Regions from separate parts of the Neobacillus sp. NRS-1170 genome, predicted to be linked through region 1. Evidence: a T-box and tRNA genes for the amino acid it is inferred to sense, from the RefSeq annotation. Region 1 holds a T-box; the other holds one or more tRNA genes.

Region 1 (4,353 bases):
TCATGGTTATTTTTTGGTTCAAAAAGGATCGGGTTTAGGCAGCATGCAGCAGGGTGAAATGATTTCTTCCATGCGTTCCATTGGCGAGGATATTTTCTTAACTGCTCATGCAAGTTATATTGTCGAATTAACTGATAAATGTACAGAGGAAAAGAAGCCCAATCCTTTTCATTTTGAATTGCTTTATCAAACACTCAATTATATGAATGAAGGTTATGATCCGGATATTCTTATGAATATTTATGAAATGAAAATGTTAAATGTTCTTGGATTGTATCCAGTGTTAAATCAATGTTCCGTTTGCGGCAGTACAGACGGGCATTTTTCTTTTTCCATTCGTGAAGGCGGATTTATTTGTCACAGATGCCTTGAAAAAGATCCGTACCATTTTAAATTATCACCAGCGGCAGTGAAATTATTACGGCTATTTTATTATTTTGATCTTTCAAGGTTAGGGAATATCTCTGTAAAAGAAGAAACGAAAGTAGAATTAAAAAATGTTATTACCGCTTATTATGAAGAATATTCTGGTTTGCATCTTAAAACCAAGAAGTTTCTCAATTCAATGGCACAATTTCGCAATTTATTATAGTTACTGTTGACATTTTTTCTACTTTTAGTTAATATTTTCTTTAAAATTAATAATTGCGTTGACGGAGAGTAGTAATTAGTAAACTCTATAAAAGCGAACCTAGGACAGTGGAAGCTAGGGTATAGGGCACTAACGAAGGCGTTCCTAAGCAATCTTGTGTTAATGAACACATTTTAAAGAGGCTGCTAATTTAGCAGCAAATAGGGTGGAACCGCGGGTAACTCTCGTCCCTATGCTTATCGTAAGCATAGGGGCGAGAGTTTTTTATTTTGCAGAAAAAACTATTAAAGGAGCTTTTAAAATGAAGGTAACAATGGAGCAAATTGTATCGCATGCAAAACACAGAGGCTTTATTTTTCCGGGATCAGAAATCTACGGCGGACTAGCAAACACTTGGGATTACGGCCCATTAGGCGTTGAATTTAAAAACAATATCAAACAGGCCTGGTGGAAAAAGTTTGTACAAGAGTCACCATATAACGTCGGTTTGGATGCAAGTATCTTGATGAACCCTCGGACTTGGGAAGCATCTGGACACATCGGTAACTTTAATGATCCGATGATTGACTGTAAAAATTGTAAAGCCCGTCACCGGGCAGATAAATTAATTGAAAACGCCCTTGAAGAAAAAGGTATTGAAATGGTTGTAGACGGCTTGCCATTTGCAAAAATGGAAGAGTTGGTTAAAGAGCATAATATCGCCTGCCCGGACTGCGGAAGCCATGACTTTACTGGAATCCGTCAATTCAATCTTATGTTTAAAACCTTCCAAGGTGTGACCGAATCAAGCACGAATGAAATTTTCTTACGCCCAGAGACTGCACAAGGTATTTTTGTTAACTTTAAGAATGTGCAACGGACAATGAGAAAGAAGCTGCCATTTGGTATCGCACAAATCGGGAAAAGCTTCCGGAATGAGATTACACCAGGTAATTTTACTTTCCGTACAAGAGAATTCGAACAAATGGAGCTTGAGTTTTTCTGTAAACCTGGTGAGGAATTAACATGGTTTAACTATTGGAAGCAATTTGCTGAACAATGGCTGCTTTCATTGGGGCTTAATAAAGAAAATTTAAGACTTAGAGATCACTCTGAAGACGAACTTTCTCATTACAGTAATGCTACAACCGATTTTGAATTTAAATTCCCGTTTGGATGGGGAGAATTATGGGGTGTGGCTTCAAGAACTGATTATGATTTGAAACAGCATATGGAATTCTCAGGAGAAGATTTCAACTATATCGATCCTGAAACAAATGAAAGATATATTCCGTTCTGTATTGAGCCATCTTTAGGTGCTGACCGTGTTACTTTAGCTTTCTTAATCGATGCTTATGATGAAGAACAGCTTGAGGACGGCACAACAAGAACAGTCATGCATTTTCATCCGGCATTAGCTCCCTTTAAGGCAGCAGTATTACCGTTATCGAAAAAATTATCGGATGAGGCTAGAGAGGTTTTTGCTGCACTATCTAAGCATTTTTCAGTGGATTACGATGAAGCAGGATCAATTGGTAAACGTTATCGCCGTCATGATGAAATTGGTACACCGTTCTGTATCACTTATGACTTTGATTCCAAAGAAGATCAAATGGTAACAGTTCGAGATCGCGACACAATGGAGCAAACACGTATTCCGATTTCAGAGCTTGTTAGCTTCTTACAAGAGAAAATGGTGTTCTAAAAGAACAGCGTAAGCGTTTAGGCGCTGTAGCTGGACAATGAAAAAGGTGCGGGCTGCCGCACCTTTAATGTATATTTTAACGACTGTATTAATTTCAAAAGAAAATTAACTGGTATATAATATTGGTATAAAAGTATAACGATTTTGTATAAGGTGGTGAGCACAATCGAACTGACCAAGCGACAGGAACATATTCTGCAAATAGTTAAGGAAAAAGGACCGATAACAGGTGAACATATCGCCGACCAATTAAGCCTGACAAGAGCGACATTAAGACCTGACCTTGCCATTTTAACGATGGCTGGCTATTTAGATGCCAGGCCGCGAGTCGGTTATTTTTATACTGGGAAATCTGGAGCACAGCTGCTGACTGAAAATCTGCAAAAAATTTATGTTAAGGATTATCAGTCCATTCCAGTTGTGGTGAGCGAAAATGTTTCCGTCTATGATGCTATTTGCACAATGTTCCTTGAAGATGTGGGTACATTATTTGTAGTGGACCATAACTCGGCATTAGTTGGGGTATTATCGAGAAAAGATTTGCTTAGGGCAAGTATCGGAAAACAAGAGCTTTCCACCATCCCAGTCAATATCATCATGACTAGAATGCCGAATATTACCATGTGTGAACGTGATGATCTTTTAATTGATATTGCCAAAAAATTAATTGAAAAACAAATTGATGCCTTACCAGTAGTAAGAAAAACAGATAAAGGTTTTGAAGTAATCGGGCGAATTACGAAAACAAACATAACGAAGGCCTTTGTTACATTAGGTGATGAATAAAAAGAGGGGTGGATTTGGAAGAATGAGTATGCCAATCATTTACGTGGTTTCTGATTCCGTCGGGGAAACAGCGGAACTAGTGACGAAAGCGGCAATTAGCCAGTTTAATGGGTCCGGAATGACATTAAAGAGGTTCCCATATGTTGAAGACAAGGAACATATCGATGAGGTGCTCTCACTTGTTTCTCTTGATAAAGGAATGGTTGCTTTTACTCTAGTCAAACCAGAAATGCGTACATATATAACAGAAAGGGCTTCTGCGGAAGGGATAATTGCTGTTGATTTAATTGGCCCAATTATGGATCAAATTCAATCCTTTAGCGGAAAGACTCCGCTGTGTGAACCAGGTCTTGTTAGGAAACTTGATGAGGATTATTTTAAAAAGGTAGAAGCAATTGAATTTGCAGTAAAGTATGATGATGGGCGTGACCCAAGGGGCATCCTTAAAGCGGATATCGTTTTAATTGGTGTTTCGAGAACTTCTAAAACTCCTCTATCACAGTACTTAGCCCATAAGCGTTTAAAAGTGGCCAACGTGCCTCTTGTACCAGAAGTAGACCCGCCAGAAGAGCTTTACAGGGTACCAGTTGAAAAATGCTTTGGCTTAAAAATCAGCCCGGAAAAATTAAACAATATAAGAAGAGAACGATTGATTTCATTGGGACTAAACGATAAGGCAAGCTACGCAAATATTGATCGGATTAAAGAGGAATTGACCTTTTTTGACTCGGTCTTGAAAAAAATCAATTGTCCTGTCATCGATGTTACCAATAAAGCTGTTGAAGAAACTGCCAATATTATTTTAAATTATATTCAAAAAGGCAGACCCTGACACATAGTCATAAGATTATGTGTTTTTTATTGAAAAAAGAAAATAAAAAAGTTATGGCAAAATGATATTAATTGTACTATAATAAAAAATTGTGATAAAAATATACTTTTTAGGTTTAGACTTGCATGTGAACGAATAAACTATTTATTGTTAGATGTCAAGTAGGTCCCTGTAAAATCTCCTGAAAAAATTCGACATAAATCCTTTTTTATAAAATTAATAGCTAAAGAAGGAATATGCGGAGTAATGTAGAATTAATACTAATATAAAAGGCATTTCAACTGTTTTTGTCGTTGCAGATTCCTGCCCGGTAAAAGAGGAGATTGTCGAAATAGCTTCTAAATTTCCTGCACAAGTTCTTTTTGTTGCTTCCTATGTCACCTGTTAATAATAAGATTACATACGCAACTTGGAAATATGTTGATTCTGGAAAGGAAGCTGCGGATTTATTCATTATGA
Region 2 (4,353 bases), on a different contig from region 1:
GATATCCGTTTATTGAAGTGAAATGGTTTGAAAGAGGCCAGGAAGTACGAGACCAATTTGCTAAAATTGTCACGAAGCAAGTTCACTCGCTCGATATCCCGGAAGTAGAAGTTGCCTTTAGTACCTTTAAAGAGTCGGATTATTATTTTAATGGGAAGAGTTTTAATTGAAACTAAATGTCTGACTCATTGAAGGGAGCCGTTTATTTATGGACCGAACCATGTTGCTGCATGTTCGGTTTTTCATTTAGTTCCTATTTTTGAATCAGTTATTATATTTATGGAACGATAATATTTGTAACGAAGAACAAAAAAGGGGCAACTAGAATTGGACTTTGAAAATACACAAAAAGTCACATTTAAGCTGGAGAATGACAATGGGAAGTTAGAAGTAAAAGGTGAAATTATGGGGGAAAGCCAAATCCCATTTTTTGATGATTTAAAGTTTAAAGGGGTAATTGCTTTACTCAATTCCATTGATAAACAAAACTTTATCGAATCAGGGAATCATCAACTATTTGATCATTTTATCACGGAAATGGAAGAGACCCTCGATGAAATGAAAAAATATGACCAATTTCAAGGAAAAATTATTTAATGGAATAAAAGGGACTACTACATAAGTGCTTCAAAAGGGAGCCCATTGCAGGTTCCCTTTTGAAGCATTAGTGCATCAAATTCATCGCCGCTTGGTTGACTCATATGTGAATTTGGCTGATTTACTCTTCTTCAAACCATCTATTGGGACAAGACGTTTCTCATCGTGGGTTCCTCTTTGAGTGACCAACGCCATGCCAGTTGTATCTTGAATGCTTTCGATCCATACTGGAATGCCATGATATTTAACGGAAATCTCTTCATCTGCTGCAAAAATCTCTTTCACTCTATTTAGGTTCATTATTTTCACCTCAAAGTTATTTTTCCAAATTAGTTTCAACAATATAAGTAAAATCATATTCCGTATAAGGAACGGTATTTTACGCAAAATATGATAAATTTGTGTTAGATGGGGGATTCAAATGTTAAATGAGAATAATAAACCCGAAAATTCTTCGGACCCAAGCGGTATGGAGCAGCCACTACTTTCAACTGGTTCTACTGAAGCAGGTTTTAATTGGAATTCTGACGACAAGGAACTGGCTCAAAAACCGAGGATTGGTAATACCGTAGTTGGAGAAGAAGGGCAGTAGTGTTGACCTTAAAGTTAATAAAACTATTTACGTATTTAAAAAAAGATATTGAAAGGACAACAAATTATCCATGAAAAATCAACGAATTCCAGAGCATAAATTAAATACAACAAACACGGTGGGACAGGCAATTGAAAATATAACAAGCAATGATTTAACTGCATCAAATTCAACAGAAAAAATTTATAAACAAAATACTAATAAAGCTAAATAAAGCTAAATAAAAATGTATGTTCTAGAATATATTTTAGATTCTCTCTTGAACTTGCCTTTAAAACGTGATGTTAATCACAATAAAGAACTGTAGTTTGCACTATAATGATATTAGAAACTACACTTTATAGGAAAAAGAGGGAATGGTTCATGGCTGTAATATTAGAACAGACAAAAGTGAATGAGTTGGTAGACCGCTTTTACGATAAGTTACTTAAGGATTCCTATTATGTAAATATGTTTAAAGAAAGAAACGTGGATATTGAATTGCTGAAAAATCGGCAAAGAGTATTTATAAACCGCTTAGTTTCTGATGAGTCTGCACAGGAACAAAGTAAGCAGGAATCACAGGTAAGAGAAAGACATCCGTTCCAAATAGATCCAGAAAGAGCCGAGATTTGGTTTGGAAAAATGAAAGAGACAATGGATGAAACTAACCTAGATAGTGATGTAAAAGAGCATCTAATTGAAAAGGTAGACATTTTGTTAAAAAAGATAATAAAATAAGCTTTTAAAAAAGATAAAATTATTGGATGGAATACTGTTATAAATGAAAAAATAATCCACCCGCGAGTTAATGACTCAGGTGGATTACTTTATTTTTCTACTTATTAATAATTTTTACGTATATTTAATGCTTCTAAAACGATCAAATGCTCATGAAATGGCTGTAAGCCAGGTTCTGTCCTTCCGTACTGCATGCGGCAGCAAGCCTCGTACTGGAAGTGTAGTCATCTATCTATCGGCCACTGGCCGATTCATCCGTTAGGTTCATTTCCCGCAGGATGATGCCCCTACCTAAATTTGGGTTGCTCGCTCGTGGGGTTTACCCGTTCCACCTTTTCCGTTTCCAGAAAAGCATCGTCACTGTGGCACTTTCAGGTTATTCTCAGCATATCCCGAAGGACTTAGCATGATTTCACCGCCGTCAGCCGAAACTTGATCGACTGCCCACCCTTGCAGATGGCACGAACACTACAGGCATCTCAGCACTGTGCGAGCCTGGACTTTCCTCAGCTCCGTATAGGAACCGCGACTACTCACCATTTCATGTTGTTTCATTTGTTCAGAAGCGACAATGATTACTATAACAGGATTAACAGGATAAATCTTTAGTAATTTAAATCCAGCGTTTCCAATCATGTGATTTGGAAGTGAAAAAAATGGAGGAAAATACGCTTACCAGTTACATAACAAGATAACAAGGTTAGCTAAACTCTATACGTAACAGAGTTAGCTTTTTTCTTTGGTTCTAACAATTTGTTACAGCGCCTTATAGATAATAGAAGTTATTTACCGTACAACTTCGAATATTTGTAACAGAAATTTAAATTGGATAAACCAGGACTTTTGAACTACCAAAATTTACAGCTATCTTCCAATTTGGATAGATGGTATATTTCTTACATAAGCTCCTAACGGAACTTCGCATGATCTTAAATACAGAGAAGTACTCAAGAGGCTGAAGAGGCGCCCCTGCTAAGGGTGTAGGTCGGGTAACCGGCGCGAGGGTTCAAATCCCTTCTTCTCTGCCATTATCATGGCGGCTGTGGCGAAGTGGTTAACGCATCGGATTGTGGTTCCGACATTCGTGGGTTCGATTCCCATCAGCCGCCCCATATCATGCGGGTGTAGTTTAGTGGTAAAACCTCAGCCTTCCAAGCTGATGTTGTGAGTTCGATTCTCATCACCCGCTCCATTTAAATAAACGTTAGTTAATTATTCCGCAGTACCTCAGTGGTAGAGACGAGCGATGCATCATGAAATGGCTGCGAGTTGTACACGGCGAGCCGCTTCTTGCGTTACTTACTGAGGCGGGGACATGCTTCTAACAAGATAAGGATTAGGGATTAATATAATTATTCCGCAGTAGCTCAGTGGTAGAGCTATCGGCTGTTAACCGATCGGTCGTAGGTTCGAGTCCTACCTGCGGAGTCATAGTCCAACAAGGACACTAGGAACTTGGTCAGGGCAGGAATGCAGCAGCCATAACTAGTGAAATTGTGTGGACTATTACATAGACAGAAAGAGAAAAGCGCTAAACTCTATCTTTATTTGAGTTAGCGCTTTTCTTTTGTATAAGAAATTTCCATGTCACGCCTTTACCTATGCCCCTTTTTTGAATCAAGAATAAACATAGATGCATCTTGTCCCATGAATATTTTATTACCTGTATAAAAAGTTTTGAATTGAATATCTCTATACCCTATTTTAGTCATAATTTCAGTTAGCTCTTCTGGATTAAATCCGTTATGAACAAGATCTGAAACTATTTTTTCATTTTTATTAAAATCTACGACCAGTAGATGTCCTCCTTCATTAAGAACATCATATAATCTTGATAAAACTAATTCAACATCATGAATATGGAGTAGAACCTGAGCCATAAAAATATAGTCGGCATGTAAATCCGATAGACATTCCTTTTCAATATCAAAGCATAATGAATCTACATTCTGAATATTAAAATCAGTTATTTTTTGCTTTATTTGATTAATCATGTTTTGTGACGTATCCAGAAAAAGCATAGTATTAAACTCGATTAACAAGTTCATTCCGACAAGTCCAGTTCCACACCCAAAATCAATTGCATTCTTACTTTTAGCGTCAACTAAATAATTACGGATGGCATCTGATGATATCTTTGCAATTTGGATTCTTTCAGGAGTGTCATATTTATTAGCTATCATTTCAAACTTATCAGTATTTCCCAATATTATCTCCCCAATCAGGATTAATTAACAAACCTAAACACCCATTATTTAAGATACGATTTAGCATATCACAATTCAACTTTATCAAGAATTTGGTCAAGTATCAAAAATCAACATTTACCCTTAACATAATCTTTCTTTAAAAAGGTAAACTATTATACACTTGGATCTTTAAGCGGTATATTAGGGAAAAGTGACAAGTATGAAGCCGAGTATAAAAACATGATACCAATGAAA

What was found. A T-box is a leader RNA that pairs with one kind of tRNA and senses whether it is charged. The one in region 1 lies ahead of ACIFOT_RS17065 (glycine--tRNA ligase), so its partner is inferred to be a tRNA-Gly.
Region 2: it encodes a tRNA-Gly, which carries the amino acid that the T-box ahead of ACIFOT_RS17065 (glycine--tRNA ligase) is inferred to sense. The anticodon was not compared.

The regions. Positions count from the first base shown of each region.
Region 1 covers NZ_JBITPF010000038.1:35,580-39,932, reverse strand. The annotation lists gene recO (DNA repair protein RecO) at 1-592, shown strand, start outside; T-box leader at 642-827, shown strand; gene ACIFOT_RS17065 (glycine--tRNA ligase) at 894-2,276, shown strand; gene ACIFOT_RS17060 (helix-turn-helix transcriptional regulator) at 2,430-3,062, shown strand; gene ACIFOT_RS17055 (pyruvate, water dikinase regulatory protein) at 3,085-3,894, shown strand.
Region 2 covers NZ_JBITPF010000051.1:487-4,839, reverse strand. The annotation lists gene ACIFOT_RS22000 (DUF1904 family protein) at 1-170, shown strand, start outside; gene ACIFOT_RS21995 (hypothetical protein) at 328-597, shown strand; gene ACIFOT_RS21990 (small, acid-soluble spore protein, H family) at 679-897, opposite strand; gene ACIFOT_RS21985 (hypothetical protein) at 1,019-1,189, shown strand; gene ACIFOT_RS21980 (hypothetical protein) at 1,260-1,403, shown strand; gene ACIFOT_RS21975 (protoglobin domain-containing protein) at 1,553-1,909, shown strand; RNA gene rnpB (RNase P RNA component class B) at 2,069-2,450, opposite strand; tRNA gene ACIFOT_RS21965 (tRNA-Ser) at 2,847-2,937, shown strand; tRNA gene ACIFOT_RS21960 (tRNA-His) at 2,946-3,021, shown strand; tRNA gene ACIFOT_RS21955 (tRNA-Gly) at 3,028-3,101, shown strand; tRNA gene ACIFOT_RS21950 (tRNA-Asn) at 3,266-3,337, shown strand; RNA gene ffs (signal recognition particle sRNA small type) at 3,337-3,422, shown strand; gene ACIFOT_RS21940 (class I SAM-dependent methyltransferase) at 3,505-4,116, opposite strand.